4 regions of the Anoxybacillus sp. FSL W8-0382 genome follow, and region 2 is predicted to be linked to each of the others. Evidence: riboswitches for the same ligand, from Rfam matches in the RefSeq annotation. Region 2 holds a riboswitch; each other region holds the start of a gene.

Region 1 (7,290 bases), 320 kb from region 2:
AAATCAAGCTTCGTTTTTTTCAATGCGTCATATAAAATTTTTCCTTTTGAAATGACGATCACCGGTTTTCCTTCTAGCAGTTCCCTCAGCTCTTTTTTCTTTTGCGTAATCATTTCAGTTGCGTAAATTAAAAGTCCCCAAAGAGCGATTGCGAACAATACTTGCGCAAGTCCGACATTTACATCGTATAGTCCATTTCCGACAAGCTCTCCGAGAACGAGGGCGGAAATGAAGTCAAATGGTGTAATTTGCGTAATTTGTGTCCGTCCGAGTATTTTCGCCATAATAAACAAGGTGATATAACCGACAATGAGTTCGACCGCAATTTGTCCAAATTCGTTCATCACGATATCCTTTCTTCTGTCGCTTTTTTTGTTAGTATGCCAAGGGAAAAAGAAAACATGCGACCGTTATGATCGCATGTTGATTGCTTTGACCATTGTCACATGTGGAATGCCAGCGTCAAGGAAGACGCCTGATACGGTTTCATAGCCGAGTTGTTTGTAAAACGGTTCGGCGCGTGTTTGGGCGTTTAGCTTCACTTTCGTCACGTGCTGTTTCGCGTATTGTTCGATCGCTTCCATGATGCGTTTGCCAAGGCCGCGTCCGCGATAAGAAGGGAGGACGCAAATGCGTTCAATTTTACCGACGTCGTCAATCGTTCGGAAGCGTCCTGCCGCAATCGGTTTGTCATCGTCGTATAGTACGAAATGAATGGACGTTTGTTCAAATGCGTCAATTTCTTCCTCTTCCGATACCCCTTGTTCGTCAATAAAAACGGCGCGGCGAACGATCAGGGCGTCGCGCCAAAGCGTTTCCTCTTGTCCGTATTTGACGTACATATGATTATTCCTTTCCGAGATGAAATGTTTCGTATGTCGACCAAGATCCGTTGTCAAGCTGATATAACAGATGGAAGCGGTCGACTTGTTCTTCAAAATGGATGGACTGCATGTTAAAGCGTCCGAATACGTCGGAATATTCGTCGTTTGATAAATCGCATGCGATCGTAATGTGCGGTACGAACGCATAGTCCGTTTGTTCGATAAACGGTGGACGATGTAATTTTTCATGTAGTTTGATGAGCGGCTCTGTTTTTTCCACTTTTAAATAAATGACATTGTTGACTGGATAAAACGAACTAAATTTCGTGACGCGCAACGTGAATGGCTCTGTTTCGCGCGCGACGTTGCGAAGTTGTTGAACGAGCTCATTGAGCTTGTCCTCTTCCACCTCAAACGCATACTTTAACGTGATATGCGGTGGGATTAAGGCGTAGTGAGAGTCGTACCGTTTACGATACGAATTTGCAAAATCTTGAATTTTTTTTGATGGAAAAATCGCGATACCACATTTCATGCGATTTCCTCCTTTCGTCATTATATTTATATATTATAACAAATTTTCGGAAAATACTGTTCCATTTCAATAACTTTTTTTAACTCTTGCATGTTCTCCCATCCTTTTACGACGTTGTTCTTTTTTATCGTATCACATTTCTGCATTTTTTGTCGTTGCGTGATATAATGATAGAACGAGAGGAGGATGAGGAATGAAGCGTGTGACAAGTAAAGAAGTGTACGAAAGAACGTTGCAGTTATTAACAGAACGTGGGGTAACGATTCCAGCCATTGCTGAGATTGTATATGAAATGCAAAGTCCTTACAACAAAGAGCTAACGATGGCAGAATGTATCGAAAGCGTCGAAAAAGTGCTACAAAAACGCGAGGTGCAACATGCGATTTTAGTTGGCATCGAGCTTGATAAACTAGCAGAGCAAGGCATGCTGTCCGAACCGCTTCAGACGATTGTTGAAACGGACGAAGGACTGTTTGGCGTCGATGAAACGTTGGCGCTCGGCGCAGTGCTCGGATACGGAAGCATCGCGGTGACAACGTTTGGTCATCTCGATAAAAATAAAGTCGGGATCATTAAGCAGCTTGATACGAAACGTGGCAAAGGCGTGCATACGTTTTTAGACGATTTAGTCGCAAGCGTTGCCGCAAGCGCCTCTGGTCGCCTTGCGCACAACTTGCGCGACGAGGAAGAAGCTGCGTTGAATGCGTAAAAAAAGCCGTAAATCCGCATGGGTTTACGGTTTTTTTTACGGAGAAAATGTGAAATATAAACGGCTTGCTTATTATGCGAATGAAGCCCCCAAACTTTGAGGGCTACGGTGTTTCTTTTTGCTGTTTTAACAAATCGCGAATTTCTGTGAGTAGTTGTTGTTCTTTTGTCATCGTTGGTGCGGTTTGTTTCGTTTCTTCTTGTTTTTTCATTCGCTCGTGCAAGTTGTTTAAAAGTTTGACAAATAGAAAAATCGAAAAGGCGATAACTAAAAAGTCAACGACGGTTTGAAGAAACGCCCCGTATTTCACTTCCGCTTCGCCGACTTTCCAAGATAACTCGCTAAAATCAATGCCGCCTAAAATAAGACCAACGAGCGGCATAATGATGTCGTTGACGAGAGAAGAAACGATTTTCCCGAACGCCCCGCCGATAATGACCCCGACAGCTAAGTCGATGACGTTGCCCCGTACTGCGAATTTTTTAAATTCTTGCCACATCCGAACCCCTCCTTTAAAACGATACAGCCATTAAACTTAAGCTTCCGTACTCGTATGCTCGAAATAAGACGCGTGGAGCTTCTTTGCGGTCGCCTGCTCCGTAAGCGATCCAGTACGGTGCTAAATGTTCTGGTGTTGGGACAGCTTGTTTCGCATAAGGGGCTTTTTCTTCATAGTGAAACACATCTTCACGAAACTTACGCAAGGAAGCCCCTGCCTTTAGGCACGGGGAGGAATTGCACCTTACGCAAGTTCCGCCACCCCCTTTCCATAAGCATATCCGTCAAATCGCTGAATGACTTGGACATATCTATAATTTATTCCTTGTGCGATACGCTTTCCGTCCTTGCCTTTAATATCGAAACTTCCAGTCTTTCTACATGCGACTTCGCCAAACCAAACGCCTTGATATTTCCCTCTTGGGACAACAGCCTTAACCATGTCCCCTGTTTGGAAGCCAAAGAAGAATTTTTGTCTTGCAAGATAACCTCTTGGGAAGCCATATCTATCTAGGTTTGTGCGTGAACGACTACCACGCCCTTTTGCCTTGATAAATAACACTTCTTTTGTTTTGAAATATAAGTGATTTGGTGTGCTTTCTCCCACGCAACAAGCGTCAAAATAGTGTGTTTTCGGCAAGTCTAAACGAATACGATTCATTTTCGTTCGTGCACCTGTTCCACACTCGACATCTAATCCTGTCTGCTTTAACACTTCATACGCTTTCCATCTTGTCGAGTTGATAGCACTTGCATCCTTTAATGATTCTTTGACTTGCTTTTGAATGTGCGGATACCCGAATTCTTCTGCTGTCTTACTTCCTTTGCGCTGATTACAGTCATGACAGGCAAGACATAGGTTATCCACTCGGTCTGTTCCACCTCTCGATTTTGGAATGATATGCTCCACTTCAAGTGGAACATTTTCTTTTCCGCAATAACAACACTTCCGCCCAAACTTTTCAAGCAAATACTCCCGTACTTCATATCCTTGTAGCGTGCCTTGTTGATACTCTACACCATTGATTTCAGGATTTCGCATGAGTTGCGTGTCGAATTTGGCATTTTCGTATGATATATGTCCAATGGGGCATAACTTTTTTAGACGGCTAACCCATGTTTGGATATTTTGCACACGACTCTCTAGTGATGGAGGCAACCATCCCTCCTTTCGCTTGCGGTTCAGAAAGCGTGGTTTTCTGTATCTTGTTTTTCGATTTCGTCTTGCTCGACGAAAAGCACGCCTTTTATCTATTCTTTCCTTGATGTCTGTGCGATGGTCAAGTTGCCCTAACCATACCACTTCTTGTCCTCGCAAAATCGCTAATCCTGTATGCCTGCTTCCATAGTCGATTTTTAGCCGATATGTTGCTTTAATTTCTGATTCGTCTACTGATTTTTTCAAGATGATGGTAAATGGAAATCGCCTGTAAATCGCCGCCTTCCCTTGTTTCAACAGCTTTCTTGCAACTGCTTCGTGACAAGGAGCAAGCGGACGTTTGTTTGTGTCTAACACAAAAACCATAGGGTTCTCCCCTTTCCTCTGCATAAAGCAGGTCATATTCTCCTCGACCATGTTATAGATGCTTGTTATGTGCAAGACACTAGCGCTACCCACCACGCTTGTTTAACCTTGCACGACAGAGGAACGGGCTGGAGAAGCACCCGAACGTGTCATGACATCTATAACGTAGGCTCTGTTTCAAGCCTTGGTCTGGTCAACATGGGGCTTACAAGCCCATGACCTTAGTCATTGGGTTGTTGACGTGGGAAGCCGGAAAAGTCATAAATCATCTCATACGTTCCGTCAATCGACGAAACGGTCGGTTGACGCGTCGTCCAATGTGCAGTGAAGACGACGATAGCTTTTGGATGCATCTGTTTTCCGAGCGTTGTTAAAAACGATGCATATGAGCTATCTTCAATCGCTAACATCGGTGATCCATGCGCAAGAAATAAAGCAGGTGCTTTCATTATCTCACTCCTTTTTTTAATGTACCATATATATTTCTGATTTGTCGATTTTTGCATCCGAGGCGCATGGTCGGGCAGTTGTGCATAACATGACGATGAATGTGATTAATCATGAAAAAGAGGTGAGAACATGTATTATTACATTATCTCTTTTTATGATTTTGTTCTATTAGTAATTGGATAATGTGTTCGTTTTGTTTAATTTGTATATCGCTATTTTTTTTTAGCTGGTAAGCACATTTCAAAAGAAAAAATAGTGAAAATGCAAAAATAATAATGGCTACAAGTGAAAAGTATCCCATTGCTCTCCGTCCTTAGTAATTAGTTACTTTGTCATAATTCATGCTTTCCGATAAAATAAAGGGCTCAACGATAAAGGTTATTTCTTTCCCAAATTCATTGACGATACTCATCTCGTGTTTTTCTTGATTAGACAAATCGAACTGAACGACAATCTCTTTTTCGTTTTCTGTTTCTTCTGTAATAATTATAATTTAAGATATATTTTACATGATTTATAGTCAAAAATTCTATATAATTCACATTATTGTAAAAAATAAGGTTTGTCATATTCCTATATAAGGAGGTATGCGTTCCGTTATATCAGATAAGACTTATTTGTTGTTTTTTATATAAAAAAGGGGTTCATCATCACAACATGTGCTTGACAAGCGATATGCTCTCCTAGACAAGGATTTGCAAAAATCATTGACTCACTGATTTTTCCTTACAAGCGCGAGGGGGGCATGTTGCGAAAAAATCAAGCACAACTTTTAGTGAAGAAAACAGTTGCAATTTTGTTGTAAATGATGTACATTAGTTAAAAATCAGAAAATTCAATACCGTTTTACGTTCTTATCAAGAGAAGGGGAGGGACTGGCCCGATGAACCTTCAGCAACCAGCCGAAAGCGGTCAGGTGCTAAATCCAGCGAATTGGCGTTCAATTCGGAAGATAAGAAGAAGCGACTGTAAAAGCCTTCTTCTTTGAAGGCTTTTATTTTTTTAGAAAGGAAGAGAGCGAATGAGTCATGTGGAAACGATATTAGCGCAAATTGGCAATCGAAGCGAGACGGTGACAGGGACGGTCAATCCGCCTGTCTATTTTTCAACAGCGTATCGGCATGAAGGGATCGGACAGTCGACAGGGTACGATTACATTCGAACCGGCAACCCGACGAGACGTATTGTCGAGGAGGCGATTGCGCAGTTAGAAGAAGGGGATCAAGGGTTTGCGTGTAGCTCAGGTATGGCAGCGATTCAAACGGTGTTTGCTCTGTTTGAAAGCGGCGACCATTTTCTCGTTTCCGCCGACTTATATGGCGGAACGTATCGGCTATTTGAAAAAGGGTGGAAGAAATACGGTTTGTCGTTTACATACGTCGATTTTCGCGATCTCGATGCGGTAAAGGCGCATGTGACTGAAAAAACGAAAGCGATTTTTTTAGAAACGCCGACAAATCCACTTATGCAAGAGGCGGATATTGAAGCGGTGGCAACGTTCGCGAAGCAATATGGGCTTCTTCTTATCGTCGATAATACGTTTTATACCCCTGTGTTACAAAAGCCATTAACGAAAGGAGCTGATATCGTCATTCATAGCGCGACAAAATATTTAGGCGGACATAACGATGTGCTAGCCGGGCTCATTGTCGCCAAAGGAAAAGAGCTGTGCGAGCAACTCGCGATGTATCATAACGCGATCGGGGCGGTGTTATCACCGTTTGATTCATGGCTGTTAATTCGCGGCATGAAGACGCTTGCGCTGCGCATGCGCCAGCACGAACAAAACGCAAAGGCGATATATAAATTTTTAGTCGAACATGAAGATGTGACGGACGTATTGTATCCGGGGAGAGGCGGCATGTTGTCGTTTCGCGTGCGCGATGAAAAATGGGTGAATACCTTTTTACAAAGTTTAAAACTGATTACGTTTGCGGAAAGTTTAGGCGGTGTCGAAAGTTTTATTACGTATCCCGCAACGCAAACGCATATGGATATTCCAGAGGATATTCGCATCGCAAACGGGGTGTGTAATCGTTTGTTACGTTTTTCGGTCGGCATTGAACATGCGGACGATTTAATTGCCGATTTAACTCAAGCGTTTCAACGCATGAAAGAGGTGTAAAAGGATGGATTTACAAACGCAACTTGTTCATAATAAATGGCGAATTGATGCGCAAACAGGGGCAGTTAGCGTCCCGATTCATCATGCATCGACGTTTCATCAGTTTGATTTTGATACGTTTGGCAAGTACGATTATAGCCGTTCTGGCAACCCGACACGCGAGGCGCTTGAGGAAACGATTGCGGAACTGGAGGGGGGCGTCAGCGGTTTTGCGTTCGCATCGGGCATGGCTGCCATTTCAACAGCATTTTTATTGTTGTCAAAAGGAGATCACGTATTAATTACCGATGATGTGTATGGTGGAACGTATCGCATCATCACGGACGTATTGAGCCGATTTGGCATCGAACATACGTTTGTCGATATGACTGATTTAGATGCGGTAGCGCGTCACATTCGCCCGAACACGAAAGTCATTTATATGGAAACGCCATCGAATCCGCTTTTGAAAATTACGGATATTCGTGGGGTTGTGAAGCTTGCGAAAGCGCACGGTTGTTTGACGTTTTTAGATAATACGTTTGCGACCCCTTTGTTGCAGCGTCCGCTTGATCTCGGCGTCGATGTCGTTTTGCATAGCGCGACGAAATTTTTAGCTGGCCATAGCGACGTTGTAGCCGGGCT
Region 2 (7,290 bases):
CAATTGTTGCTTTCGTCTTATCGACACCATCTTTTAATTTAATTAGTCCTTTTTCTTCAAGCATCGATAAAATACGACCGTGATCAGCAACAGAGTTACTCATAATGATTTTTGCACCGTTTGGTAGCTCTTCAAGGCTTTTATATTTTTTAGAGTATACACCGATTGGTTCAATATGAATACCGCCAGCATTTACAAAGTCATAGCCATGTTCTTTCATTTGTGCTTCTAAATAAGGAATGTGTTGGAAATAGTTTGCATCTAACTCTTTATCTGCTAATGCTTTGTTTGGTAATACGAAATCTTGGAATGTAACAATTTCTAATTCAATACCCTTTTCTTTTAAAATCGGTTTTGCTTTTTCTAAAATTTCGGCATGTGGCACGTTTGATGCACCAACGACAAGCTTATTCGTCTTTTCTTCGGCACTTTCGCTTTTTCCGCAAGCAGCGAGCGCTAATACAACAACTGCAGCAACAAGTAAAGAGAACCATTTTTTCATTTGTTTTTTCCCCCTTTTATCGTTTATCTATTTTAGAAGTGACAAGGTCACCAATAAACTGAATGATAAAGACGATGATTAAAATGAGCACTGTTGCAACGAACGTGACGTCGTTATTGTTACGTTGAAACCCTTCTAAATACGCTAAGTTTCCAAGCCCTCCAGCACCGACAACTCCTGCCATCGCTGTATAACCAACGAGCGCGATCGCTGTAACTGTAATACCAGATACAAGTGCTGGCAACGCTTCAGGGAGAAGCACTTTCCAAATAATTGTTGCTGTCGTCGCCCCCATCGCTTTTGCCGCTTCAATAACACCTTTATCAATTTCACGAAGCGCAATTTCGACCATGCGTGCATAAAACGGCGCGGCACCAATAATTAGTGCAGGCAACGCGGCATTTGCCCCAAGAATCTTACCGACAACAAGCTTTGTAAACGGGATGAGCAAAATAATTAAAATAATAAACGGGATGGAACGAAAAATGTTGACGAACGATGCGATCACACCGTTAATAAAACGATTTTCCCATATGTTTCCCTTAGACGTTAAAAACAGCAACAATCCGAGTAAAATACCGAGCACAAACGTTGCGACAACGGAGACGGCGGTCATATACAACGTTTCCGTCGTGGCCGCCCATATTTTATCCCAAACGACGTTCGGAAATAGTTCATTGAACATTCGCCAACACCTCCACTTCAACTTCTTGCTGGCGAATGAAATCGAGCGCTCGCTCAATCTCGTCATTCGCACCGTCTAAATGAACGAACAACACCCCGTATGAACCGTGATGCGTTTGCGAAATTTTCCCTTGCAAAATGTTCACGTTCAAATCAAATTGTCGAATGATGTGCGTGATGAGTGGTTGCTCAGCTTCTTCGCCAACAAATGTAAGCTGTACAACTTTTCCATTTGGATATCGCTCAAGAAGATGCAACATCGCCTCTTTCGTTTCTTCCGGCTCTGTGACTTGCTGAACAAATCGTTTCGTAATCGGCTGCTCTGGCTTGCGGAACACGTGAAGCACTTCGCCCATCTCGACAATTTTTCCGTTTTCCATGACCGCTACACGATCACAAATTTTACGAATAACATGCATTTCGTGTGTAATTAATACGATCGTTAAACCAAGACGTTTATTAATGTCAACAAGCAAGTCTAAAATTGAGTCGGTCGTTTGCGGATCAAGCGCCGATGTTGCTTCATCGCACAACAACACTTTCGGATTGTTCGCTAATGCGCGTGCAATACCAACGCGTTGCTTTTGTCCGCCGCTCAGTTGTGACGGATACGCATTTTCTCTCCCTTGCAAACCGACGAGCTGAATGAGTTCATCGACGCGCTTCATCCGTTCTTCTTTCGGCACGCCAGCAATTTCTAACGGAAAAGCAATATTTTCGCGCACTGTTCGCGACCAAAGTAAATTAAAATGTTGAAAAATCATACCGATTTGTTGGCGCGCTTGGCGTAACTGCTTCCCGCTAATTTTCCCCATATCTTTCCCATCAACAATGACTTCACCGCTCGTCGGCTTTTCTAATCCGTTCAATAACCGAATGAGCGAGCTTTTCCCTGCGCCGCTATAGCCGATAATACCAAAAATTTCTCCTTGTTCGATATGCAAATTCACATGATCGACTGCCGTTACATTCCCACTTGCTGCTTTATACACTTTTGTTACATTCGATAATGTGATCACGTTGCTGTCACCTTCCTTCCATGAAAAAAACCTTTCTGCTCAAGAGAACAGAAAGGCGCGAATCGTCCATTCTGTCTCTTATCTCTCAAAGCAAACGCTTTGTGTGAATTGGCACCATTTCAGCAGCGCTGACGGTTGCCGGGTTTCATCGGGCACATCCCTCCACCTCTCTTGATAAGAGCGCTTTTAAACGCTTTATTCAGTTAACGTTTTAATGTATTCAAGAATGATGTTGAACTACGAATGTGAGTATATCATCGAAAAAAGGACGATGTCAATAAAAATTTTTTGACTTTAATATGAGAAATCATTATATTGCTAATGTCGGGCGATCGAGCAACAACCGCTCACACGAAAGCGTAAAGGGCTGATCCAAAACGCTAATACGTTTTAGATCAGCCACTTCAGTCCAAAAAATGAAGTTAAACTTATCAATTGTAGCTATATACATAAGTTGCAATAAAGAATTTCCGATTTCTCGTTTCTATTTTGCTCCCATACAATTCGACTATGCTATAACATTGCGAGTGATCGGCTGGATGTAAAACAAAATTTCAATTTATATTTAATTACTGTAGTTGAGTACCTGAATCCGTGATAAGATGACATCAACTTTGATTTTGTTGCTGGATTTATGGATGCGTGATCCATCCCTCCCTTTTTATGTTTAAAACAGATGTCATCTTCACTCTCGAAAATGAAACAACTATCTTTTTTGGGTATGTAAACCAAATGAAAAACAAAAAAAGGACAGAGGGATAAGATGAGTACAGAATCACGAACAATCGTTCGTTATCCTCCTTCTCTCCATTTGATGTACAGGTTCAGAAGGGGCTCGCTATAGCCACTCCTTCGTGTCAGTTTCATCCATAGCTGCCGTGATCGGCGAACGAGTCGTCCCGCCATCGTGATCACCGTCTGAATGATCGTCTTGATGCGACGGCGTTTCACTTTATGATGCAATGGATGTCTCGGATCGCTTAATAGATCTTGTCCAATCAGGCGAAGAAGGTTGTACACGAATGCTCCCATGACCAACACGAGCGCATTCGTTTTCATCTTCCCAGATGGAAGTCGCTCTAAATCTAAGTCGCTCTTGAGTTCGCTATGAAACTGTTCGCATGTCGCATGATCATGATACAACGCGAGCACATCGCTCATTCGAACATGCTCGTTTCCTTTGAGCCGCACCCAATAGCTTTCCACTTCATAATCAGGAACGAGCATCAGCTGTCCATTGCGTTCCATCGTTCGTTCCGTCACTTGGGTGACTTGAACGTACGTATACGTGTTTCCATCGATCGCTACCGTCTGTGGAAGGCATAGCTCATACGTTTGTACTCCTTCGGTTTGTCCATCGTCGACGCGTTTGCCCTTTTGCGAAGCGATCTGAAACCAAAGCGCTTTCGATTCTCGGCGTAAGTTTCGCTTGATGACAAAGTCCACGTCTTCCTTTAGGCATACGTGCACATTCGCTTCCGCGTCGTTTCCTGCATCCATGCGAACAAGCAGACGAGACGCAGTAAGTGGACGAGCTCGACGGATGGCGGTCGTTAAAAACGAAGGCATGTTGTCTTGCACATGTTGTTTTCCGGGACGCAACTCGGCATGAACGATATACCCTTCCTTCCCTGCATACGCAAACAATGGTGTAAAACCGTCAAATCCTTTATACGTTCGACTCACTCCTTCTTTTTTCGTATCGGAGTTGTCAAATGGGGAGCCATCGAGATCAAGAGGGAGCCATGTCGCCTTCCCTTTCGTCCAACAAGGGGACAAAGTGGCATGTCGTTGAATCAATAGACGCATGGACTCCTCCCAAAGAATCGTTTCGGTCATCGGAAGACAAGCGAGCTGATCGAGTCGCTGTCTTAACGTTGGGGAGGAAGGCACGTGCTGAATCCCCATCGATGTCGAAAACATATCGTCCTGACGATACGCTTCAATATGATCAAAGTCCGTTTTTCCTGTGGCAAGCAAGCCGATCATCGAGCGAATGACATCGCTATGGGAAATGTGCACGTCTCGACGAACGCTTGGAAGCCGAAGCGCGTTTACCCGTTTATCCATTTTCGTTTGGTGTAGTAAGTAGCCAACGAGGGCAAGCCCAGCACTTGGAGTAATCGCTTCATCTGTCAATACAAACCGAATCGGGAAATCTTTCATCACATTCACCTACTTGATGAAGAATCGTCAATGTCGTTTTCCCTTATCGTATCAACGGTTTGCATCCATTGTAAAGATGGTTTGTCACGGATTCAGGTGAGTAATTTTTATAACAATAATTACCATGTAAAAAGAGACAAACAGGGTATCCCTTATGCCACATGGAGCTGTTTTTTGATGGTATCAATAGGAATATTTTGTTTTGCTGCGCTGTAAATGAACTCCACGAGGCTATGTCCTTTTCGCTTACGCAGGAGATCGAGCCCATCGGAAAAATCGCTGTTCGACTCGAATAGGCTGTACACATAAGCGAGCTGCACCAAGATCCAGTAACGTTTCACCGCTCGATGATGACGAACGCGGTATCCATCGAGCTTCAACTGGTCTTTCGCTTGTCGAAAAAAGCATTCGATCGACCAACGCTGGGCATAGTAGCGCAAGATGTCTTCGTCGCTTAGCTCTTGGTCGGTGCTCAAGACGCAGTGAAGATGTTCCGATGTCATCGGTTGATCGGCTTTCCAAACAAGTAGCACCGCCGCATGGTCGAGACCGTTGAGCGTTCCTTCGTAACGATAGACGCGATAGTGATCTTCTCCCACCGTGACGAGGTGAGTGTCGTCTAGTTCGATCGAGCGAGCCAACTGCTTCGCTTGGATGGCGATGCCGTTCGGATAGAGAATCCGGTTCGTTTTGAGCATGGCGATGACGTGAAATCCTTTTTTCAGACAAGCTTTCACGAGCGATTGTGATGGATACCACGAATCCATGAGCACATAAACAGGACGACTCACATCCAAAGAAGAAAGCATCTCGATCGCCAGTTCCCCCTTGCTTTTCCCAGCCGCCTTGTCGTAGAGGCGAAAGGCAAAAGGAAACGCTTGGGTTGCAGTATGAACCATGAGCCAAACAAGAGAATGCCCCCAAATTGATTTTTTCTCTGTGTGAGAATAGTGCCAATCACATCCTTGAATGGCGTTCGTTGCCTGTGACGAAGGCTTCGTTTTTTGGCAAATCGTATCATCGATCGAAACAAAAATGGGTTGATTCTCTCGTTTCGCGTTGCGTTCGACACGATGCAGCATCCACTGCTGGAGTTTGCGAAGCAGCGCTTCTTCATCCCAAGGGCTTTTCGTGAAAAAATGGCTGAGTGTCGTGCGATGGTTCGGATGAAAACTCCCATGATGTAGATCGGTCAACGTTCCCGAAAAACCTTTCGTCACCATCGCATCCACGATATGAACGAGATGTTTCATCACAGGTTTTGAAAAATAAAGCGTCGAACCTAACGTCGTGAAAAACTTGAGAATTCCTTGGTGATGTGCTAGTCTATTCATGAAACATGAACCTCCTTGTGTGAATGGTTGGTGGCACATCTATTCTAACCAAGGAATCGGGTTCATGTCTTCTTTTTTGTCTCAATGTAAATTTATGTTATCGATTTTGCTCATCTACAGTTAATTATTGTCCCGAAAATTACTCAACTACAGTTACAACAAGAAAGCTTAACTGACCGTTTACTCAAACTCCTTACTTAGCTTTAATAAGTCGATAATATTTTTAAAACAATATGACTGCAAAATATTTTTCACAATGATGCGATAAACTACCAATATAATGATTAATAAAATGACCAATACATATGCAACATATAGAAAGTGGTAAACAGGAATAAGCCATATGCTGATAAAAATAGAGTATATAAATATAAAAATAGTTACTTTTTTAAAAACAGTTGAAATATTATATGAATATATTGAGTGAACTTCCTCTGAACTATATCCATATTGTTTTAGTATCCCCATATCTTTTTGTTGTATTTGCAAATAAGCCCGAAAAGAAAAAATAAGGTATAAGGCTGCAACAAGAACGATCGCTCCCGATAGTAAAGAAGCAATAACAGCTGTATTTCGCATTGACAATGTAAAATCATCGAACGCTTTAAATACATAGCGAACGTGATATCCGTACTGTCCAAGGTTTTCGGCGATGCGGTCAATATCCGATATTTTATCTACATAAACGTACATACTTTTTAAAGCTTGGACACCAAAAGGATTATTGTTATCATATTCTCTTTTAAACTCGATCCAATTTGTACGGAAGGACGTTTCGATTATTTTTTGAAATGTTTGATTCCCAACATATAATGCACTACTACTTAACATATTTTGATCTTCACTATATAAAACGAAAGGATTTTTTTCGATAATCCCCTGTTTATTCTTTATAAGGAAATTAGAGATATAGCGACTACTCAGTCCCCCCTCCTCCATCTGAACAATAGGAATTTTTAGATTGATTTCTGACTCCTTTGATTTTGAACAAGCATACCCAATATTTAAGGGGCAATCCCCTAAAAAACGGGCAGCTTCTTCATCTAATGCATAAATAAAATACGTGTTTCCTCTTTCATCTTGGACACCGAAGTTCAATTGATACATTTTATATATATGTATGCCTTTATATTCAGAAAGAACTGATCTAATTTCATTTTCGTCATTAAACTTTAGTAAACGTGCGTGATCATTCTCTTCAGTTTTTCCTGTAATTTCGATCATCCGCACATTTTCATTGCTTATAAAATCTTCATCTACTTGTATATATTGTTTGAATAGAAAAAGAAACGATGTCGAAACTAGAAAAAGAGATAGCAGAAACATCACGATAGATATCTTTAAATATGAATTTGATTTTTTTAATATAAGTTCCGCTACTTGCTTTTTTATTTTTTTATCCATTACGTAATTTTCCTCCTGCCATTGCTAGTCGAATAGCATTTGAAAAAAGTTCTACACACTCATGGGTCACGATAATACATAATTTATTTGTAAAAATAGTTGAAATCATCTCTGCAATAAGGTATTGATTTTGTTGATCTAACCTTGATAAAGGTTCGTCAAACAAAACGACATCTGGGTC
Region 3 (7,290 bases), 400 kb from region 2:
TGAAAAGCATAAAGATACCGAATCACAACTTTATTTTTCGGTCATTCAAAACGAAATTACACGCATTAACGACATCGTCAATGAGTTTTTAATTCTCGGCAAACCGACGGCACAAAAACTTGAAACGTGCGATTTGAACAATATCGTTTTAAGCATTCATCCAATTATTGAATCGCAAGCGCATTTGCATAACGTCGTGTATTCGTTGCAATGCGCTCGCGTACCTTTACCTATTCGCTGTTATAAAGACCATTTAAAACAAGTCGTTTTAAATTTAGCAAAAAATGCGATCGAAGCGATGACCGATGGCGGTGAGCTAACGATTTTGCTGACGAAACAAAACGACTGGGCGGTGCTGCAAGTGGCGGACAATGGATGCGGCATTCCAAACGACGTAAAAAACAAACTGTTTCAACCGTTTGTCACATCGAAGCAAACGGGAACAGGACTCGGGCTTGTCATATGTAAACGAATCGTTGACATGCATGAAGGAACGATCGACATTCATAGTATAGAAAATAAAGGAACGACGATTACCGTTCGCCTTCCTTTACAGTAGGAGGTGGAAACATGTTTGACATGCTTGTTGGCAGTACGTTATCTGCGCTAGCAACAGGTGCTGGCGCGATTCCCATTTTATTTTTATCGCGCTCCCTTACGCACCAATGGCGCGATATGTTGCTTGCGTTTACCGCTTGAGTCATGATGGCAGCATCCATGCTCGGCCTCATTCCTCAAGCGCTATCTTCAGGAACGTTTCTCTCGCTTGCGGTTGGACTATGCATCGGCGTATTGACGTTAACGCTTCTTGAAAAAATGGTGCCGCATATTGATTTAAAGCATACTGAAAGCAGCATAGCTGTTGATAAAAAATCGCTCCTTGTGCTCGCCGCCATTACGCTCCATAACATCCCGGAAGGACTATCAGTTGGCGTGAGCTACGCCTCTTGGGAAGGGGGCGAAATCGGCAACTTAATCGCCTTAGCGATCGGCTTTCAAAACGCTCCAGAAGGATTGCTCGTTGCGCTTTTTTTATTTAATCAACGCATTTCAAAAGGAAAAGCGTTTTTCATGGCGATGGGCACAGGACTTATTGAACTCGTCGCTTCGATCGCTGGCTATTATTTAACGTCCGTCGTCGATTCGCTCGTTCCGTACGGTTTGGCGTTCGCAGCTGGCGCGATGTTGTTTATCATTTATAAAGAGTTGATCCCGGAAAGCCATGGCGACGGAAACGAACAATCGTCCACGTATGCCTTTATTATCGGATTGTTACTGATGGTCTTTTTAATCGAAACGTTTTAAAGGATGAGGATCATGTCGAAATATTATATGCTTCTTTTATTGACAAGCGCACTATGGGGAGGCAACTTTGTCGCAAGCAAACTGCTCGTGCCGCACGCCTCCCCCCTTTCATTAACGTTTATGCGCTGGACGATCGCAGTTCTTTTTTTATTTCCGATCGTATTAAAAAAAGAACGGTCCGTCCGCCTGCAAAAACGCGGCATTATCCCGCTTATTGCGATGGGCATGACAGGCGTCGTATTATTTAACGTTTTTATGTTTCAGGCGCTTCGCTACACATCGGCCGATCACGTCGGGCTCATCTCAACGTTAAATCCGATGGCGATTGCGCTTGTTGCTTACGTCGTATACCGTGAGAAACTGACGATGAGACAATGGTTAGCCATGACCGTCTCCCTTATCGGCGTCCTTTTATTTATGACGCACGGACAGCTTCATCGCGTGCTACACGTCAATATCGGCGATGTATGGATGATCGCTGCCGTCATCGTTTGGGGCATCTATTCCGCATGCGCAAAAGCGGTCATGAAATGGTATTCTCCGCTTGCGGCAACGTTTTGGTCAGGCGTCTTTGGCGTCGTTGGATTGTTGCCATTTGTATCTTCCTTTTCCGTTCATCACGTAAACGTCTCGTTTTTGCTTGCGCTCATCTATACGAGCATCGGGGCGACAGTGCTTGCGATGTTTCTTTGGAACGTCGGCGTGAAACAAGTCGGTGCCACAACAGCAGGGATGTTTTTAAATTTTAATCCGCTTTTTACCGCATTGTTTGCATACATATTGCTTCATGAAACGTTAACGGTGGCACAATGGATCGGTTCGTTCATTACGATCACAGGCGTTGTGCTGTTTACAAAAAAATAGAAGGGGCGTTATTCCCCTTCTTTTTCTACGTATGGATGTGCCACCCATCCGGATGGATCAATAAACAAACGGACGGCAACGACTTGACGGTCGTCCATTAACGTAAAGAAATGCGGATTTCCTTCTGGTACGGAAATAACGTCGCCTGCCTCTAGTTCAACGTCAAAATAACCTGTTTGTTCATCGCCCTTAATGACGAAAATGCCATGACCAGCGACGATCGCCCGCACTTCATCTTCCGTATGTGTATGCACTTGTTCAAATTTTTTCAACAACTCTTCTAAATTTGGCGTTTGTTCACAAAGCGCCACGACGTCCCACGTTTTATAGCCTCTCCGCTTCGCTAAATCTTCAATTTCCGTCTGAAACGTCGCTAAAATGTCCGCTTTTTCTTCGTCTGTTAATACAAACTTGTTTTGTAAATGAGCAGGAAGTTTGCTTGCATCCCACCGTTCATACAACACCCCTTGGTTGTTTAAAAACGCCGCAACGTTTTCTTTTCCTTCAATCACTTCCCCTGTGTTTCGCACTTTAATGACTGCCATACATATTTTCCCCCTTATCGTTTAATAAGCAATAATTTCACATGATATTGACATAAAAACTCGCACGCTTCTAAAAACTTTTTCGCCTCTAACACATCTTTTCCCCAAACGGTAATGCCGTGGTTGCGAATAAGCACCGCACCAGCATCTCCATGGACATGGTCGGCGAACGCTTTTGCTAACGTCGGAATATGGGCGAAATTCGGAATAATCGGAATGCGAAATTGCGCATCTTCCTCCCATAATCCGAACGCTTTAATTATTTCTTGATTCGAAAAGACGACTTCCCCTTCGTCACCGTACAGTTCTGAAACGATATTGTTGTCGACCGTATGCACGTGCAAAACGCAACCGGCGTTCGTTTTGTTGTAAATTTCGACATGTAATAACGTTTCTGCGGACGGTTTCAAGTGCGTCGCCTCCGCTGGCTGTCCGTCAGCATCGACAAGTAAAAAATCTTCCGCCGTCTCTTTTCGTTTATCTTTTCCGCTTGCGGTGACAAGAAAGGTAAGCGGCTCATCGCTCACTTTCAGCGACAAATTGCCGCTTGTCGCCATAAACCAGTCGCGCGCCGCTAGCTCTCGTTTGACTTCCGCTAGCTCTTCCCATTTCTCTTTCATACAATCACCTCGCTCTCTTTCAACACATGAATGACGTCATAAAACGTCGTAAACGGCGTATGCGGTAAGTTTAGCTCACGGCATTTTTCAAGTAAAAAGTCGCGCGCGATGACGTGATCGGCTAGTTTCGCCGCCGCTAAATCGGTAATGGAATCGCCAATCACAATCGTTTTTGCCCCTTTTGGCGCGAGTTTACGAAGAAGCGACGGCTTGCAGCACCCGCATTCATTTTCGCAATGTTCATCGCACGCATACGGCCACGTAATGTGGATCGTTTCCCCGCTAAAATCGGCGCTATTACAAAAAATGCGCTCTTTTTCAATCAGTCCGTCAAGCAGCGGATAAACGAAAAAGTCGATGCCGCCGCTCACGATATAAAGCGGGATTTGCCGTTCGTTCGTAAACGCGACAAAGTCGGAAAATCCGTCGCGAATGCGGGCGGTGTCAATCAGAAATTGCACGATGTCTTCTTTCAGCGTCGTCGGCAACAACGAAAACATGCGCCCGACTCCTTCCTGCACCGTACATGCCTGCGCCAATATATCGTCTTTGATCGCTTCCCACTCCGGCGGAGCAAACTGTTTCATTAAAGCAATAATATTATCGTTTAACGTAATCGTCCCATCAAAATCGCAAAAAATGACCGGCTTCATCATGCGCTCCCCCATAAGTCAAGCGCTTGTTTTAACGCTTCGTTTTCCGTCGCAGCCTCATGAAGCGAACGCCCAGAAAGCACCGCTTCCACCGCGGCGCGAAACGCTTGCCCGCCACCGACAGCGCCTTGCGGATGTCCGTGCACTCCACCGCCCGCGTTAATGACACAATCGATGCCAAAGTCGCGCATAAGAAGCGGCACAAGCCCTGGATGAATGCCGGCAGATGGAACAGGGAATGCGCGTAAAAACAAATCTTCTTTCGTCAACTCCTCAGAAATGGCGAGCGCCTGTTGCTTTTCAAGCGCAACGCTTCCGTACGGCGATGGAAAGAGCGAAAAATCTGCCCCTGCCATGCGCAACAATTTCCCAAGTAAAAGCGCATAACTGACGCCATACACGTGCGACGAAGCGATCGCTCCGCTAAACGACGGATGCGCCATAATCGGCAAACGAATGTCATCATCTTCACGAAGCGCTTGCAACACGTCAAGTCCGTATGTAAACACGTTAAACAACAACACGTCCGCCCCTAGCTCCGCCGCACGCTTCGCTTTGTCTTTTAGTTCAAACGTTTTACCTGTTAAATTGACCGCATATAACGTCCGATGCCCTGTTTGTTCGTACACGTCTTGTAGCGCTTGTTTTCCTGCGACAATGCGCTTTTCAAACGACGTTAAGTCATTGTCAAATAAAATTTCATCGTCTTTGACGAGATCGACCCCACCGAGCGCTTGCAGTTTTAATTGTTCGGTGACGTATTGTAAATCACGCCCAATGACCGCTTTAAAAATGCTCATCACAAGCGGACGGTCAAAAACGCTAAGCTTTTCGCGTATGCCGTCAATGCCAAAGCGCGGGCCGGGAAAAGCACGCTTCAGTTCGTCCGAAAACGTTAAGTCAACAAGTTTAATCGTTCCGTCAAGCGACAATTTTCCAAACGTCGTCGTCAAAATCGCTGGAAAATCGGCGCTAAAATTGACGCTCGGATACGAAATGCGCACGAGCGCACGTTTTAGTCTTTTGCCAAAAAACGTATTGACCCGCTCATCTTCTTCGAGCTGTTCAATGGACTGAACAACGCCTTTATGTTTTTTCAACTGCTCTTGTTCAAGCTGCGGCAAATCGGTCCACGACCCGACAGTCAATCCAAGCGCAATCCCTTCCGCTTTTTTCACTAAGTCTTTGTCGTCATGGATCAAATATGTTGCGGTAATCATCTTCCCACTCCTTTACAAATAAAAAACCTCTTCATAAGAAGAGGCTCAATCGTTCGTCTCTTCTTATCTCTCAGCGCACTGCTGCGAGAATTAGCACCGTGCTTAACACTTGTTAAGTCGGTTGCCGGGCTTCATCGGGCTCGTCCCTCCGCCTACTCTTGATAAGAATTCGCAATGTATAAAATTTTTCAAACAGTTCGTTTTTCACAAATTTAATTCGAATTATGACAGCACATGTGGCGTTTGTCAATCATTTTTTTAAAAAAGTTGCAACCGCCCGATGCGTTCCGCTGCTTCTTGAAGTCTTGCTTCGCTTGTGAGCAGCCCTGTGCGCACATAGCCTTCCCCATGTTCGCCAAACCCAATGCCCGGAGCGACCGCCACGTGCGCTTTTTGAAGCAAAAGGTCAGCAAACGTTTCCGACGTATAGCCGTTTGGCACCGGAAGCCAAGCGAAAAACGAACCTGCTGGCGCTTGCACATCCCAGCCGATGTCACGCAATGCATGAACGAACGTGTTTCTTCTTGCTTCATACGTCGCGACAAGCTCGGCGACGCATTGTTGCGAATCAAGTAGTGCGACTGCTGCCGCTTCTTGAATCGCCCCGAACATGCTGACGTATAAATGGTCTTGTAATACGTTGATCGCTTCGATCATGCTTTCGTTACCGACCGCAAAACCGATGCGCCATCCTGCCATATTGTACGTTTTTGAGAACGTATAAATTTCAATGCCGACGTCTTTGGCCCCTTCGACTTGTAAAAAGCTTACTGGCTTTTTCCCGTCAAAGCCGATCGCTCCGTATGCGAAATCGTGTACAACACCGATACGATGTTTTTCAGCAAACGAAACCGTGTCTTGAAAAAACGATTTCGTTGCGGTTGCGCCGGTCGGATTGTTCGGATAGTTTAAAAACATCAGTTTCGCCTTGCGAACGACATCTTTGTTTAGCTCCTCGTAATTAGGTAAAAAGCCGTTTTCCGCCCGTAGCGGCATCATTTCCATGCGCGCCCGCGCAAGCACGACCCCCGACCAATAGTCTGGATAACCGGGATCAGGAACGAGCACAACATCGCCCGAATTTAATAAGCAAAGCGGCATTTCAACAAGCCCTGCTTTTCCGCCAAACAAAATAGCGACTTCTTTTTCAGGATCAATCGTCACGCCATACTCGCGTTTATAAAACGTCGCCACTGCTTCTTTCAAAAACGAATAGCCGCGAAATGGTGAATATTTATGATACTTAGGCTTTGCTACCGCCTGTTGCATCGCGCTTACAATGTGCGCTGGTGTCGGCTGATCTGGATTTCCTTGTCCGAGATTAATGACATCATGCCCTTTGGCAATGACTGCGTTCACTTTTTGCACGAGCGAAGCAAAAAATTGCTTCGGAAGTTGCTGTAACAAGTTCGATTGCGGAAATGTTTTCATTTTTCACACCTACTTCACAAAAAGGTTGAAATTCTAGTCAAGAATCATATATCGTAAAAATCAAAATGTAAAGAAAATTTTTTTGAGGTGAATGAGATGAATATCGCTTGCGTGCAAATGGACATTGCGTTTGGAGCACCGGAAAAAAATAAACAAACAGTCGTGCGCTACATGGAACAAATCGCGAAAGAAGCCGATGTCGTCGTTTTACCTGAACTATGGACGACAGGTTACGATTTAACGAGGCTTACTCATATTGCCGATGAAAACGGCGAACAAACGAAGGCGTTTCTTTCCGAACTTGCCCGCACGTATCGTGTGCATATCGTCGGTGGATCGGTCGCGAAAAAAGTGGCGGACAACATAACGAATACGATGTATATCGTCCATCGAAACGGCGATGTCGTTTGTGAATATAGTAAACTTCATTTGTTCAAATTGATGGATGAACATAAACATTTGCAAGCTGGGGAAACGACGGGTATATTTTCGCTTGACGGTGTGACGGGCGCAGGCGTCATTTGTTATGACATTCGCTTTCCAGAATGGATTCGCGCGCATACGCTAAACGGTGCGGAAGTGTTATTTGTCGTTGCGGAATGGCCCCTTTCGCGCCTTCATCATTGGCGCACGTTATTAATGGCGCGAGCGA
Region 4 (7,290 bases), 240 kb from region 2:
CGAGCAATTTCTGCCGCTTCTTCATATTTTCCTTCCGCAATGAGCCGCTTAAATTTGCGCGAACCGATGACGTTCGTTCGTTCTCCAACGAAAAGCGGGCGCATCGTCTCATCGTAAACGAGCGCATCAATGCCAGAGACGGCATGCATCGGAAACTGTTTCGGAATGACGCGCGGTGGCACGTCGCGAACGGCTTCAGCGATGGCGCGAATATGTTCAGGCGTCGTACCGCAACAGCCGCCGACGATATTTAGCCATCCTTTCTCGGCAAATTGGCGAATTTTTTTCGCGAGCATGTCTGGCGTTTCGTGATAATGTCCTTCTTCGTCCGGAAGACCGGCGTTTGGATAACAGCTGACGGCTGTATTGGCGAGGGAGGCGAGCGTGCGCAAATGATCGGTCATAAATTCTGGACCGGTTGCACAGTTTAAGCCGACGGCAAATGGTTTCATATGTTGAATCGAAATAAAAAACGATTCGATCGTCTGTCCGGCAAGCGTCGTTCCCATCGGTTCAATCGTTCCAGAAATCATAAGCGGCACTTGTTTTCCGACCGTTTTAAACGCTTCGGTTATGCCTAGAAAAGCGGCTTTGACGTTTAACGTATCTTGGCACGTTTCTAATAAAAGAAGATCGACGCCGCCAAGTAATAGTCCACGCGCTTGTTGTTCGTATGCGGCGACAAGTTCAGAAAACGTCGTTCCGCCTGTAACAGATAACGTTTTCGTCGTCGGTCCCATCGAACCAGCAACAAAGCGTGGCCAATCGCTCGTTGAATATTGCTCCGCGATTCGCTTAGCGAGCTTTGCCGCTTCGATATTTAACTCAAGGGCGATATGTCCGAGATTGTATTCATCTAATACGATGTTCGTTGCGCCAAACGTATTCGTTTCGACGATGTCCGCGCCCGCTTCAAAATAAGCTTCATGAATGTGGGCAATGACTTCTGGGGCGGTGATCGTCAAATATTCATTGCATCCCTCGTACGCTTCACCGCCAAAGTCATCCGCTGTTAAGTTGGCGGCTTGAATCATCGTTCCCATTGCCCCGTCAATAATTAAAATTTTCTTTTCAAGCTGTTCGAGTAAACTAGCCATGGTAAACCGTCCTTTCTTTTTTGAGCCGCTCTTTTTCGTGCGTGTAGCGAACGAGTTCGACTGTCATATCGTAACGTAAAAACGGTGTAATTAAATAAATACCTTGGAATAAATCGAATGCTGCGTCGATAAGCGATTTGGCGATTGCCAATCCTTCTTTTGTTGCTTGAATCGGGTCATTGGCGCAAGCGGCCATGCGAGCGCGAATGTCATCAGACAATGTAATGCCCGGTACTTCATGGTGTAAAAAGTCGGCGTTTCTAGCGCTTGTAAGCGGCATAATGCCGATGTAAATTGGCGTCGCCAAATGTTTTGTCGCCTCGTATACGTCTTCGATTTGTTTTTCACTATATAGCGGCTGCGTTAAAAAATATTGCGCTCCGCATTCAATTTTTTTCTCTAGTCGTTTCACCGCTTTATCTAAATGGCGTACGTTCGGATTAAAGGCCGCAGCGATGGAAAAGTTCGTTTTTTGTCCGAGCGGTTTTCCAGAATACGAAAGCCCTTCGTTAAATTGACGAATTAACGAAATGAGGTCAAATGACGATAAATCGTAGACGGATGTCGCCCCTGGAAAGTCGCCGACTTTTGATGGATCGCCGGTTAAAGCGAGCACATCGGTCATGCCGAGCGTATGAAGCCCCATTAAGTGCGACTGTAAGCCGATTAAATTGCGGTCGCGGCATGTAATGTGAATAAGCGGGCGCATGTTCAGTTGTTGTTTGACGATCGTTCCGACAGCGACGTTGCTAATGCGTGGTGTTGCTAGCGAATTGTCAGCAAGCGTTAGCGCATCAATATGTGCTTCTTTCAACGCTTTGGCGCCTTCTAAAAATGTTGTTAAGCCGAGCTTTTTTGGTGGATCGAGCTCGACGATGATCGAACGGCGCGTGCGTGCGATGTCAGCTAGGGAAGGTGCAGATGTTTGTTCCGCTTCTTGCACGACGATTGTATGCCGTTGTTTCACTTTTTTTTCATATACAGGTGTGCGGTCGGACAGGGCGCGAGCGATAGCGGAAATATGTTTCGGCGTCGTTCCACAACATCCGCCGATGAGTCGAACTCCTTGATCGCGAAAGGCGCGCGCTGTTTCTTCAAAATATTGTTCGCTCGTTTCATAAACGAACCGTCCGTCGCGATATTGCGGCAAGCTTGCGTTTGGGTACACCGATAAAAAGGCGCGCGTCGGAATCGGCACTTCTTCAAGCGAGCGCAACATATGATACGGACCGAGATGGCAGTTTAAGCCAACGACATCGGCGCCAAGCTGTTCGAGTTGACACAGCGCATCTGCAAGCGGCATGCCATGTTGTAAGACGCCAATGTCGTGCAAGGTGACGTGGGCGATGATCGGCAACGTCGTTTCTTGGCGAGCGATGGAAAGAACGGTTTGCAGTTCTTCAAAATCGTAATACGTCTCAAGCAGCAGGCCATCGACGCCTTCGTTTAACAAGACGTACAGTTGCTCGCGAAACGTTCGTTTCACTTCTTCGAGCGAAATGGTGCTTTTATTTGTGCTGCGGAGTCCCCCAATTGTGCCGAGCACATAGGCGCGTCCTTTTGCGGCTTGCTTGGCGAGCCGAACGGCTGCTTCGTTTATTTGTTTGACATCATCTTGCAATCCGTAGCGGGCGAGCTTTACATAGTTCGCTCCGTACGTATTCGTCTGGATGACTTCAGCTCCTGCATCGATATACGCTTCGTGAATATGAACGATTTCTTCAGGCTTTGTCACATTTAATTCTTCAAAACAGCGATCGATGCCGTGCGCATATAATAACGTCCCCATCGCTCCATCGGCGATGACGATGCGTTCTTTTAAATCATCTAGCAATCCCACGTCCATTCCTCCGTTTCTTTTTCAAATAAAAAAGTCTCCTCCATAAGAAGAAGACGTTGCACGCTCCTTCTTATCTTCCAAGCGAATCGCTTGTCTGGACTTAGCACCTTGACGATCGTCAGGTTGCTGAAGGTTCATCGGGCCAGTCCCTCCCCTTCTCTCGATAAGATGATGTGTATGAAGTTACTCATAAATGTAACTGATTTTTTAGAAATATTCAACTATTTTATTTGAGAAAAGAAAAAAGAAGGCGCATAGCCTTCTTAACGGTAGTTGACGAATTGGACGTCGATCGGTAAATCTGCTTCGCGAATCGCGGCGATGACTTTTTGCAAATCGTCTTTACTTTTGCCGCTGACGCGAATTTGGTCTTCTTGAATTTGACTTTTCACTTTTAAACCTGTATTTTTAATGATTGTGTTAATTTTTTTCGCGTTGTCTTTGTCGATGCCTTGAACGAGTTTCGCACGCTGGCGCACCGTTCCGCCAGACGCAGCTTCCACTTTTCCGTATTGAATGTTTTTTGTAGGGACGCCACGTTTAATAAGTTTGCCGATGAGCACATCTTTCAGTTGTTCTAGTTTGAACTCGTCGTCGGAAATAAGAATAAGCTCGTCTTTTTCAAGCGAAATGTCGCTTTTGCTCCCTTTAAAGTCATAGCGATTTTGAATTTCTTTTAACGCGATGTTGACGGCGTTTGTGACTTCCGACAAATCGACTTTTGACACGATATCAAATGAACTTTCTTTTGACATATGGATCACCTCAAACAAATATTGTGCTTCCATTATAGTCGGTTGTTGACATATGAACAACTTTACAAAATCTTTATTATGCTTTCTATTCAAACGAAGTAAAAAAGATGCTCCGCGCGAGCATCTTTTTTGTTTACAAATGGTTCGTTTCTTTTGAGTAGGCGCGCTTGCCAGCTTGGCGATTTTTTTCGCGCTCCATATTTTTTTCGTGTCGTTTCGCGTTATTGTCTTTTGCTTTTTTGTCGTTGTCGCTTGTCATCGCTTCGTCACCCCTTTAAAGGGTAGTGTAATCAATGCCCAAGCTGTTTATTCAAGAAAAAGAGGGCGATCGTTCCCGGTCCGGCATGTGCTCCGATGACGCCGCCGACTTCAGAAATGAAAAATTGTTTGCAGCCGAACGTTTCTTCAATCATCGCTTTTAGTTCGAGCGCCGTTTGTTCGTCATCGCCATGGCTAATGCCGATGAGCTGGTTTTGCACGTCTGCTCCGCGCTCTCGCATGATCTCGACCATTCGTTTCAACACTTTTTTCCGTCCACGCACTTTTTCAATCGGGATTAATTTCCCGTCCTCGACGTGAAGAAGTGGTTTAATGTTTAATACCCCGCCGACAAATGCTGCTGTTTTGCTGACGCGACCGCCGCGCGCTAAATATTGTAGGTCATCAACGGTAAAAATATGTTCCATATGGCGACAATACGTTTCAATGGTCGTCACGACATCTTCATATGCGATACCGCTTTCTGCAAGCTCAACGGCTTTTTTTACGACAAGCCCAAGACCGAGCGATGCGCATTTCGAGTCGATAACCGTTAGCTTTGCATCAGGGTATCGTTCAAGCACATCGTTTTTTATCATGACCGCTGTTTGATATGTACCGGATAAAGCAGAGGAAAAGGCGATATAAATGGCAGGAATGTTTTCTTTGGCGAGCGTCGTAAATAGCTCTTCCATTTGCGCTGGTTTTGCTTGCGATGTTTTCGGTACGTCGCCTGCGCGCATGGCATCGTATACTTGCTTTGGCTGGATCGTCAGTTGATCATCGTAGTCTTTGTCGTTTATATGAACAGCTAACGGTAAAAAAGCAATTTGTTTTTCTTGTATAAAAGAAAGTGGCAAATCGCACCCGCTATCCGCTATAATTTTAATATTCATTTCAATCACCCCTATGTATGTACTTATTTTAAGTGTAGCGATTATTATGAAAAAAAACAATTTTTATCGCTTTGTAGGAGGATGTTCTGTGGACGTAAAAAAACTGTTTGTCGTCGTCATTGGCGGATTATTAAACGCCATCGGCATGAATTTATTTTTAATTCCAGCGAACGTATATACGAGTGGGTTTGCTGGAGCGGCGCAGCTCATTTCCAAAGTCGTAGGCGACTATACGCCTTATGCTATTTCGACAGGTTTATTGCTTTTTTTATTTAACATTCCTGTGGCCATTTTAGGATGGAAAAAAGTAGGAAAATCGTTTACGTTTTATAGCTTTTTAAGCGTTGTGTTTATGTCGCTATTTCTTGAAATCATTCCTGTTCGTCCGCTTTCTGAAGACATTTTATTGAACGCCGTTTTCGGCGGAGTGATTGCAGCAGTCGGAACGGGCTGGACGTTAAAATGGGGGGCGTCAACAGGCGGATTAGATATTATTGCGCTCGTATTGTCTCGCGTCAATGATCGTTCGGTCGGCACGTACATTTTTGCGTTAAACTCGATTATTATTTTAACCGCTGGATATGTGTACGGATGGGAAAAAGCGTTATATACGCTCGTGACGTTATATGTGACGACGCGCGTCATCGATGCGATTCATACGCGCCATCAAAAATTAACTGCGCTCATTATTACGACAAAAGGGGAAGAGATGAAGCAAGCGATCAAGTCGCGAATGATTCGTGGCATTACCGTCATTCCGGCGAAAGGAGCATTTTTAAACGAAGATAAAGATATGCTTATGATCGTTATTACACGTTATGAGTTGTTTGATTTAAAACGAATTATTAAAGAAGTCGATCCAAAGGCGTTTACAAATATTATGCAAACGACAGAAGTCGTCGGGTTTTTCCGAAAAGATTAAAGCTGCGCGTGACGCGCAGCTTTTTACAATGTATCGAGCTCATCTTGCAAATCGTGCAACTGTCTTCGTTCCGCATCGTTCGCATTCGCAAAAGCGGATGAGAGCGCATTTTTCGCTACAGCGATGGCGCGTTCTGTTTTTTCCTCTTTTGCTTTAGCGACCGCTTCTTTTGCTTGTTGAAATAACGGATTACCCATATTAAAATCCCCCGAGATTCGTATGATCCGCTTTTTCTGCTTTGCGTTGTTCCGCTTCTTCATACGTCATATGATACGGAATGCGCTCATCATGTTTATAAACCGCATCAGCACCTTGTTGAACGAAACGTTTTGATTTATTTCGTTTGCCCACACGATACGCCCCCTTGTTTGCCGCTTGTGACGCATATGGCGTCGATGATAGTTTGTTCATGTTTACGTCACAATACGTAAGGGAATTTTTTATAACTTTAATAATGATTGCAAATAAACAGCGATCCCGTCTTCTTCGTTCGTTTTTGTCACATCGTCTGCGACCGCTTTTAGCGGTTCAATCGCATTGCCCATCGCGACACCTAATCCAGCCCATTTTAACATCTCGATATCGTTATCTTCATCGCCAAAAGCGATGACGCGCTCGCGTGGAATACCGTAATAGGAAGCAATTTTTTCAAGACCGACTGCTTTATGAATGCCGCTTCGGACGATTTCGATGACGTGCCACGGGGCTGTCCAACTGCGGTGGTCGATGACGTTGGCATGCACTTCAGATAAATATGTGCGAATGCGCCCGACGTTTTGTTCGTCAGATAAAATTAAAATGCTCGTTGGATCTTTTCGTAAAATGTCACGTAAGTTTCCGATATACACATTTGGATTTCCTAAATTAAACAAATCAAGCAACTGCTCGTCATGTTCGTGAAAATAAACATCGTCCATCACTTCGGCTAAAATGTTGCGTACGTTATATTTTCGGCTTACTTCAACAATTTCTTTTACTGTTTCTAACTGAAGTGGCGTATGGTACATTCCCCAGCTGTCATCTTTCGGATGATGGACGAATGCACCGTTGAAATTGACGATCGGCGTCGTTAAGTCGAGTTGTTCATAATACATTTTACTTGCGCGATACGGGCGACCTGTTGCGATGACGACGACATGTCCCGCCGCTTTTGCTTTTTGAATAACATCATAAGAACGTGAAGAAATCGTTTTATCATCTTTTAACAACGTCCCATCTAAATCAATTGCAATTAAATGTTGTTCCATAACCGTTCCCCTTTTCGTCAAAATTATTCCTCATTCAGTGTATCGTTTTTCCAAAATATTTGTCTATATGGTAATATAATGTTAAAACATCATATGGGAGATGAGAACATGGTATCCATTATTCGCGAGTCGATCGCAAACATTCCTTGCTTACATGTCGTAAAAGAAGATGGTATCCATCATATGCGTCCACTTGTCATTTTTATTCATGGTTTTACGAGCGCGAAGGAACATAATCTTCATTTTGGCTATTGGCTTGCAGAAGCAGGATATCG

The links. Region 2 has a riboswitch for S-adenosylmethionine ahead of NSS60_RS12815 (methionine ABC transporter ATP-binding protein). Riboswitches for the same ligand answer to the same signal wherever they lie in the genome.
Region 1: it holds a riboswitch for S-adenosylmethionine, as region 2 does, so the genes downstream of both, NSS60_RS11015 (methionine biosynthesis PLP-dependent protein) here and NSS60_RS12815 (methionine ABC transporter ATP-binding protein) in region 2, are expected to answer to the same signal.
Region 3: it holds a riboswitch for S-adenosylmethionine, as region 2 does, so the genes downstream of both, mtnW (2,3-diketo-5-methylthiopentyl-1-phosphate enolase) here and NSS60_RS12815 (methionine ABC transporter ATP-binding protein) in region 2, are expected to answer to the same signal.
Region 4: it holds a riboswitch for S-adenosylmethionine, as region 2 does, so the genes downstream of both, NSS60_RS11500 (bifunctional homocysteine S-methyltransferase/methylenetetrahydrofolate reductase) here and NSS60_RS12815 (methionine ABC transporter ATP-binding protein) in region 2, are expected to answer to the same signal.

The regions. Positions count from the first base shown of each region.
Region 1 is NZ_JBBOPX010000001.1:2,095,558-2,102,847, reverse strand. It holds gene NSS60_RS11055 (DUF421 domain-containing protein) at 1-344, opposite strand, end outside; gene NSS60_RS11050 (GNAT family N-acetyltransferase) at 411-842, opposite strand; gene NSS60_RS11045 (YjcG family protein) at 847-1,359, opposite strand; gene NSS60_RS11040 (phosphatidylglycerophosphatase A family protein) at 1,553-2,068, shown strand; gene mscL (large conductance mechanosensitive channel protein MscL) at 2,172-2,567, opposite strand; partial or broken gene NSS60_RS11030 (dioxygenase) at 2,581-2,757, opposite strand; gene iscB (RNA-guided endonuclease IscB) at 2,811-4,091, opposite strand; partial or broken gene NSS60_RS11020 (extradiol ring-cleavage dioxygenase) at 4,328-4,540, opposite strand; SAM riboswitch class I at 5,393-5,500, shown strand; gene NSS60_RS11015 (methionine biosynthesis PLP-dependent protein) at 5,563-6,666, shown strand; gene metC (cystathionine beta-lyase) at 6,671-7,290, shown strand, end outside.
Region 2 is NZ_JBBOPX010000001.1:2,410,913-2,418,202, forward strand. It holds gene NSS60_RS12805 (MetQ/NlpA family ABC transporter substrate-binding protein) at 1-502, opposite strand, end outside; gene NSS60_RS12810 (methionine ABC transporter permease) at 519-1,187, opposite strand; gene NSS60_RS12815 (methionine ABC transporter ATP-binding protein) at 1,177-2,205, opposite strand; SAM riboswitch class I at 2,281-2,386, opposite strand; gene NSS60_RS12820 (IS1380 family transposase) at 2,998-4,371, opposite strand; gene NSS60_RS12825 (IS701 family transposase) at 4,524-5,705, opposite strand; gene NSS60_RS12830 (hypothetical protein) at 5,886-7,109, opposite strand; gene NSS60_RS12835 (ABC transporter ATP-binding protein) at 7,102-7,290, opposite strand, start outside.
Region 3 is NZ_JBBOPX010000001.1:2,007,819-2,015,108, forward strand. It holds gene NSS60_RS10570 (ATP-binding protein) at 1-559, shown strand, start outside; partial or broken gene NSS60_RS10575 (ZIP family metal transporter) at 571-1,305, shown strand; gene NSS60_RS10580 (DMT family transporter) at 1,318-2,169, shown strand; gene NSS60_RS10585 (1,2-dihydroxy-3-keto-5-methylthiopentene dioxygenase) at 2,178-2,714, opposite strand; gene NSS60_RS10590 (methylthioribulose 1-phosphate dehydratase) at 2,729-3,334, opposite strand; gene NSS60_RS10595 (2-hydroxy-3-keto-5-methylthiopentenyl-1-phosphate phosphatase) at 3,331-3,990, opposite strand; gene mtnW (2,3-diketo-5-methylthiopentyl-1-phosphate enolase) at 3,987-5,207, opposite strand; SAM riboswitch class I at 5,268-5,375, opposite strand; gene NSS60_RS10605 (pyridoxal phosphate-dependent aminotransferase) at 5,466-6,638, opposite strand; gene NSS60_RS10610 (carbon-nitrogen family hydrolase) at 6,735-7,290, shown strand, end outside.
Region 4 is NZ_JBBOPX010000001.1:2,172,191-2,179,480, reverse strand. It holds gene metH (methionine synthase) at 1-1,097, opposite strand, end outside; gene NSS60_RS11500 (bifunctional homocysteine S-methyltransferase/methylenetetrahydrofolate reductase) at 1,090-2,937, opposite strand; SAM riboswitch class I at 3,005-3,107, opposite strand; gene NSS60_RS11495 (YajQ family cyclic di-GMP-binding protein) at 3,201-3,692, opposite strand; gene NSS60_RS11490 (DUF3941 domain-containing protein) at 3,826-3,951, opposite strand; gene NSS60_RS11485 (DegV family protein) at 3,983-4,846, opposite strand; gene NSS60_RS11480 (YitT family protein) at 4,935-5,768, shown strand; gene NSS60_RS11475 (DUF3813 domain-containing protein) at 5,792-5,965, opposite strand; gene NSS60_RS11470 (hypothetical protein) at 5,967-6,119, opposite strand; gene NSS60_RS11465 (Cof-type HAD-IIB family hydrolase) at 6,209-7,015, opposite strand; gene NSS60_RS11460 (alpha/beta fold hydrolase) at 7,124-7,290, shown strand, end outside.